DNA from 2 places in the Micromonospora robiginosa genome. Region 2 is predicted to be linked to the other one. Evidence: riboswitches for the same ligand, from Rfam matches in the RefSeq annotation. Region 2 holds a riboswitch; the other holds the start of a gene.

Region 1 (3,200 bases), 360 kb from region 2:
CGCGCTGCTGATCTGCCGATATTCGGACGTCCGGGAGGTGCTGCGCCGCCAGGACGTCTTCTCCCGGGCCGCCGCCGCGCACGCCGACGAGGTCGACGTGGCGGGCACCATGCTCGGCATGGACGGCGACGCGCACGCCCGGGTGCGCGGCACGGTGAAGGACGCGTTCACCCGGCCGGCGGTCGACGCGCTGCGCGACGCCGTACGGGCCGCGGCCGAGGCGAGGCTGGCCTCGATGGTCGCCGCCGGCGCCCCGGCCGACCTGGTCCGGGACTTCGCGGTGCCGTTCGCGCTGGACGTGATCTGCGACCTGCTCGGACTGCCCGCCGAGGACCGGATGCGGTTCCGCCGGTGGGGCGACATGTTCCTCGGCGCCGGCGACCTGAGCCGCGAGGACGCCGCCCGCTCGGCCGAGGAGATGGGCGGCTACCTGTGGGGCCAGTTGGAGCAGCGCCGCGACCGCGCGGGTGACGACCTGCTCGGCCGGATCGCCACCGCGGCCGCCGACCAGCCGGCGGACGTCCAGATCAAGCTGCCCATCTCGCTCGTGGTGGGCGGGTGGGAGACCACGGCCAGTTCGATCGCCACGTTCGTCCACGTGCTCCAGACCGCGCCGTACGGGCCGGACGGGACCGGTTGGGCCCATCTGGTGGCGCACCCGGACCGGCTGGACGCCGCGGTCGCCGAGCTGGAACGGCTGCACTCGACCGCCAACGGCGACGAGATGCCGCGCCGAGTGATGGCGGACGTGACGCTGCCCAGCGGTGCCCGGCTGGCCGAGGGCGACATCGTGGTCCCGTCGCACGACGCGGCGAACCGCGACCCGGACGTGTTTCCCGACCCGGAACGGATGGACTTCGACCGGACGCCCACCCCGCACCTCTCCTTCGGCCACGGCCCGCACTACTGCATCGGGGCGCACCTGGGGGCGCTGGAGGTCCGCACCGCGCTCGGTCTGCTGCTGCGGGAGCTGCCCGGCCTGCGCCTCGCGGTGCCGCCGGACGAGGTCGGATGGAAGGCGGGGCACGCCATCCTCGGCCCGACGGGCCTGCCGGTCACCTGGTGACCGGGGTTAAGCGGGGGCCCCGCCTATACCGGAGGCGTTAAGCGGGGGCCCCTCCTTCGCCTCGCGGTCGAGGTGCAGGCGCAGCAGGAACGCAGCAGCCGGCGAGTATCGTCGCCGGCGCTCCCGAGCGCCATTCGCCCGCTGAGACGAAGCCGACACGCCGGACCCGACATCTGGTGTTGCCCACACGCCGGCACCGCCATATATGGTGTCCCCGTAGCTGGTTCGGCCGCGCCCCACGGGTGCGGCCGAGGCAAGAGGGAACCCGGTGGAAGTCCGGGACTGCCCCGCAGCGGTGAGTGGGAACGACCGCCGTCATCAGCACTGGGCCACCGGCCTGGGAAGCGACGGCCAGTAGGAACGAGTACGACGCCCGCGAGTCCGAAGACCTGCCAGCGCGCCGTGCGCTGCCGCGCGCGGCGGTCGACGGTCGCGCGGGACGACCGACGCCAGCAGCCGGGCCGGCCGTGCGTGCCGTGCCTGTTGGCGTCTCCCGCCGTCCGAGGCCATCGGAGTGACAGCGAGGAGAGGTCATGACGGTCGTGCGGGAGAACCCTCCGGAGCAGCGCCGGCTGGCGATGCGGGTCCGCAAGCGGGACGGCGACACCGAGCCGGTCGACGTCAACCGGATCGTCCGGGCGGTCGAGCGGTGGGTCGCCGACCTCGACGAGGTGGACCCGCTGCGGGTCGCCACCCGGACGATCAGCGGGCTCTACGACGGGGCGACCACGTCGGAGCTGGACCGGTTGTCGATCCAGACCGCGGCGGAGCTGATCGGCGAGGAGCCGCAGTACTCGAAGCTGGCCGCCCGCCTGCTGGCCGCGTACGTGGACGAGGAGGTCCGTGGGCAGCAGGTGACGCGCTTCAGCCAGTCGATCGGGTACGCGCACGGGCTGGGGCTGGTCGGCGACGACACCGCCGCGTTCGTGGCCCGGCACGCCGGTGAGCTGGACGACGCCGTGGACCCGGCCGGCGACCTGCGGTTCGAGTACTTCGGACTGCGCACGGTGGCGGACCGCTACCTGCTGCGGCACCCGGAGACGCGGCTGGTGGTGGAGACGCCGCAGTACTGGCTGCTGCGGGTGGCCTGCGGGCTGTCGCAGACGCCGGGCGAGGCGGTCGACTTCTACCGGCTGATGTCGCGCCTGGCCTACCTGCCCAGCTCCCCCACGCTGTTCAACTCCGGCACCCGGCACACCCAGATGTCGTCGTGCTTCCTGGTGGACTCCCCGCGCGACGAGTTGGACTCGATCTACGAGCGGTACCACCAGGTCGCGAAGCTGTCGAAGTTCTCCGGCGGCATCGGCATCTCCTGGTCGCGGGTGCGCGGGCGGGGCGCGCTGATCCGGGGCACGAACGGGCGCTCGAACGGCATCGTGCCGTTCCTCAAGACGCTCGACGCCGGGGTGGCCGCGGTCAACCAGGGCGGCCGGCGCAAGGGCGCGGCCTGCGTCTACCTGGAACCGTGGCACCCGGACGTGGAGGAGTTCCTGGAGCTGCGGGACAACACCGGCGAGGAGTCCCGGCGTACCCACAACCTGAACCTGGCCAACTGGATCCCGGACGAGTTCATGCGCCGGGTGGAGGCCGACGCCGACTGGTCGCTGATCGACCCGTCGGACGCGCCGGAGCTGCCCGACCTGTACGGCGAGGCGTTCGACGCCGCGTACCGGGCGGCGGAGAAGAAGGCGGTCCGGGTGGTGAAGGCCCGGGACCTGTACGGGCGGATGATGCGGACGCTGGCGCAGACCGGCAACGGCTGGATGACGTTCAAGGACGCCGCGAACCGGCTGTCCAACCAGACCGGTGAGCCGGGCAACGTCATCCACCTGTCCAACCTGTGCACCGAGATCCTGGAGGTCAACGACGACGCCGAGACGGCGGTGTGCAACCTCGGCTCGGTCAACCTCGGCGCGCACGTCACCGCCGCCGGCGTCGACTGGGAGGCGCTGCGGGCCACCGTGCGTACCGCGGTGGTCTTCCTCGACCGGGTGATCGACATCAACTACTACCCGGCCGCGCAGGCGGCGGCGTCGAACCCCCGCTGGCGGCCGGTCGGGTTGGGGCTGATGGGCCTGCAGGACGCGTTCTTCACGTTGCGCCTGCCGTTCGACTCGGCGGCGGCGCGGGAGCT
Region 2 (3,200 bases):
GTGTCCGCCCAGTTCACCACGACCGCTTGGCATGTCGTACGTAGGCCGTACGGGACTCGAACCCGTAACCGTCCGGCTGAGAACCGGATGAGCTGCCAATTGCTCCAACGGCCCATGGGACAGGCAGCAGGCCGGGTACGCACTGCGGCGTTTCCGGTGCCACCACCCCATCGTCCGGGACCAGCGAGTCGAACGCTGTGTCTCCCGCTCCCAAAGCGGGCGGGTCACCGTCTCCCCCGTCCCGGAAGGTGTTACCCCCGGCCGGCGCCTGCCGGCGCCGACCGAGGCCTCTTCCATGCCATCCACTGTGGAGTTGAGAATCAACGGCGCCTCCGGCCGTGGCCGCGGCGAAAGCAGGAGCGACAGGGTTCGAACCTGCAACCTTCGGTTTTGGAGACCGGTGCTCTCCCGGTTGAGCTACGCCCCTCTGTGATTGATCGGGTAACGAAAAAGCCGCCCTTCCCCTGTCGGGTGGGCGGCTTTCCAGCTTCCGCTGGCGCTATTCGCGCCGCCACCCCGACTTCCAGTTCTGCTCACTCGCGCGCAGATCGTGGGCTCGCCCGATCGAGGGCAGCACGACACCACCGCGCGGCTTGGACCGCATGGTTTCGGTGAGGGCGTACTGCGACACGGGGAGCTCCTTTTCCGGTTCGGTTGACCTTGCTGATCAAAGGTAAGCTCGGTGTCCGCGGTTGGCAACGAATATTCCGGAGCCGCATTCACGCGCCGGGGTGGCGGCGTCGTCGGCGGGCAGCGGACGCGACGGCTAGCCCAGTGCGAGGCGGACGCCGAGCGCGACGAACGCGACCGCGCAGACCCGGTTGATCCGCCGCGACCACCGCCGGTCGGCCAACCGGCGGGCGAGCCGGCCGGCGCCCGCGCCGAGGGTGACGTCCACGGCGAGTTGCACGGCGACGAACAGGGCGCCGAGCAGGACGAGTTGCGCCGTGGCGTTGCCGGCGCCGGGGTCGACGAACTGGGGCAGGAACGCCACGCTGAACAGGATCATCTTGGGGTTGAGCAGGTTCGTCGCCAGGCCGCGCAGAAACGCCCGGCCGGGCGACGCGCCGTGGTCCGGACCGGTGGCGGTGACCGGATCGCGGTGGCGGGCGGCCCGGATCCCCAGGACGATCAGGTAGGCGGCGCCGGCCCATCGGATGGCGGTGAACAGGACCGGTGAGGCGCTGATCAGCGTGGCCAGTCCCCCGACCACCGCCGCGACGTGCACGGCTTCCCCGGCGGCGACGCCGAGCGCGGCGACGACGCCGGAGCGGGCCCCGTAGCGGGTGGCGTTGGCCAGCACGAACATCATGTCCGGGCCGGGTGTGATCATGAGGACGACGATCGCGGCGAGGTATCCGGTGAGGGCCGCCACGGACAGTCCGAGCATCGTTCAGCCCTCCCCGGCGCCGTCGAGCAGGGCCCGGCGCAGCGCCAGCCGGTGTTCCCGCCGGATCTGCGCCTCCCGGTAGCGTCGCCGGTCCCCGTCGGTCTGCGGCAGCAGCGGCGGGACGGCGCGGGGGTCGCCGTGGTCGTCCACGGCCACCATCACCAGGTGTGCCGTGGCCACGTCGACCGGCGGTACCGCGCGGTCCCAGCGGTCCGCGCTGACCTTCACCGCCACCTCCATCGAGCTGCGGCCGGCCCAGGTGATCCGGGCGTCGACGTGGACCACGTCGCCGACGCGGACCGCGCGCAGGAAGGCGGTCTCGTCGATGGCGGCGGTGACCGCCGGGCCGTCGGAGTGGCGGGCGGCGACGACCCCGGCGACCGAGTCGATCAGGTTGAGGATCCGGCCACCGTGGACCGTACCCATCAGGTTGGTGTGGTGCTGGTCCATGATCTGCGACAGGGTCAGGTGCGAGGCCGACGGTGGTCGGCCGGCGAGTGTGATGGTGTCGGGCACTGTGCGGGTCCGTCCTCGATGCAGCGGACCGCCGACCGGGGGGCGCGCGTCGAGGGCACGCCGACGGATCGCGTACGGCGTGTCACCCGCCCGACCCACCCGCGAGGTCGACGGCAGCGCGCACCGGTGGTGCGCGCGGCGCGGGCAGGTCTTCGGACTCGCGGGCCGGACCGGGTTCGGTCGCCTACTGGCCGTCGCTTCCCGGGCCGGTGGCCCAGTGCTGATGACGGCGGTCGTTCCCACTCACCGCTGCGGGGCAGTCCCGGACTTCCACCGGGTTCCCTCTTACGACACCCGGCCGTCGCCGACCGGGTGAACCAGCGCTGCGGCCATCGTAGTCAGAGGTCGGGGTGTCGGCGGCGGGACGGGGTGGGTGACGCCGGTCTCGTCGGTGCGCCCGACAGCGGCACCGGTCGTGGCTTCCCGATCGAGGATGGGAGGCGTCGGGTGCGGGCGGGACGGTTGCCCGTCCCGCCCGCACGGGCCGACGGGACGGGTCAGGCCAGTGGCTGCTCGTCCTCGGGGGTCACCAAAATCGTCCGGCGACGCCGGGAGGAGAGGAACAGCACGGCACCGGCCGCCAGCGCCGCGATGCCGATTCCGCCGATCAGCCCGGCTTGCGGACCGGTGACCGGCAGCCCGCCGTCACCGCCACCGTCGCCACCACCGGCACCGCCGTTGCCGCCGTTGCCGTTGCCGTTGCCGCCATCGCCGCCGCCGGTCTTGGCGGCCAGCACCACGGCGAACCCGTCCCGGTTGTCGCCGGGGTCCACGTCGGCCACCGGTACGGCGGCGGCGTTCGCGGGCAGTGCCGTACGCGCGGGCGTGGCGCGGTCCTTGGTCGACCGTTCGGTGAGGCCCTCCACCCGCACGGTCCCGCCCTGCACCGTCGCCGGCGCGGTGGCCGACGCGGGGGTCGTCACGAGGTTGTACAGCTCGACCGCCGAGTAGACCGCGTCGTCCGGGTCGGTGTCCTCGACGGCCGGAACGAGGGTGAGGCCCGGATAGGTGCAGACCGCCGAGCGGCCGGCGTCGCCGAGCACGCACTGGGTCGGGGGCTTGGTGAAGGTCACGCCCTTGGGTAGGCGCAGCGTGACCCGCACGCCGTTGACCGCCGCGCGGCCCTGGTTGGCGACGGTCTGCCGCAGCGCTCCCGTCTCGCCCGGGTTCAGCGTGCCGGTGGGCTCGGGCCTGCCGTCGGCGCCGACCCGAACCGACTGCTTCACGTCGCGGGCCACCACCGAGAGGTCGGCGCTGCGCTGGTCGACCAGCACCAGTGGGAACGATCTGGTGT

The links. Region 2 has a riboswitch for cobalamin ahead of H1D33_RS05690 (acyl-CoA thioesterase). Riboswitches for the same ligand answer to the same signal wherever they lie in the genome.
Region 1: linked by a shared signal. The riboswitch ahead of H1D33_RS07085 (ribonucleoside-diphosphate reductase subunit alpha) and the one ahead of H1D33_RS05690 (acyl-CoA thioesterase) in region 2 are both predicted to bind cobalamin.

Annotation. Positions count from the first base shown of each region.
Region 1 covers NZ_CP059322.2:1,630,147-1,633,346, reverse strand. The annotation lists gene H1D33_RS07090 (cytochrome P450) at 1-1,066, shown strand, start outside; cobalamin riboswitch at 1,271-1,477, shown strand; gene H1D33_RS07085 (ribonucleoside-diphosphate reductase subunit alpha) at 1,600-3,200, shown strand, end outside.
Region 2 covers NZ_CP059322.2:1,272,403-1,275,602, reverse strand. The annotation lists tRNA gene H1D33_RS05715 (tRNA-Gly) at 1-26, opposite strand, end outside; tRNA gene H1D33_RS05710 (tRNA-Glu) at 42-114, opposite strand; tRNA gene H1D33_RS05705 (tRNA-Trp) at 355-427, opposite strand; gene H1D33_RS05700 (hypothetical protein) at 500-631, opposite strand; gene H1D33_RS05695 (LysE family translocator) at 767-1,390, opposite strand; gene H1D33_RS05690 (acyl-CoA thioesterase) at 1,394-1,906, opposite strand; cobalamin riboswitch at 2,033-2,243, opposite strand; gene H1D33_RS05685 (COG1361 family protein) at 2,404-3,200, opposite strand, start outside.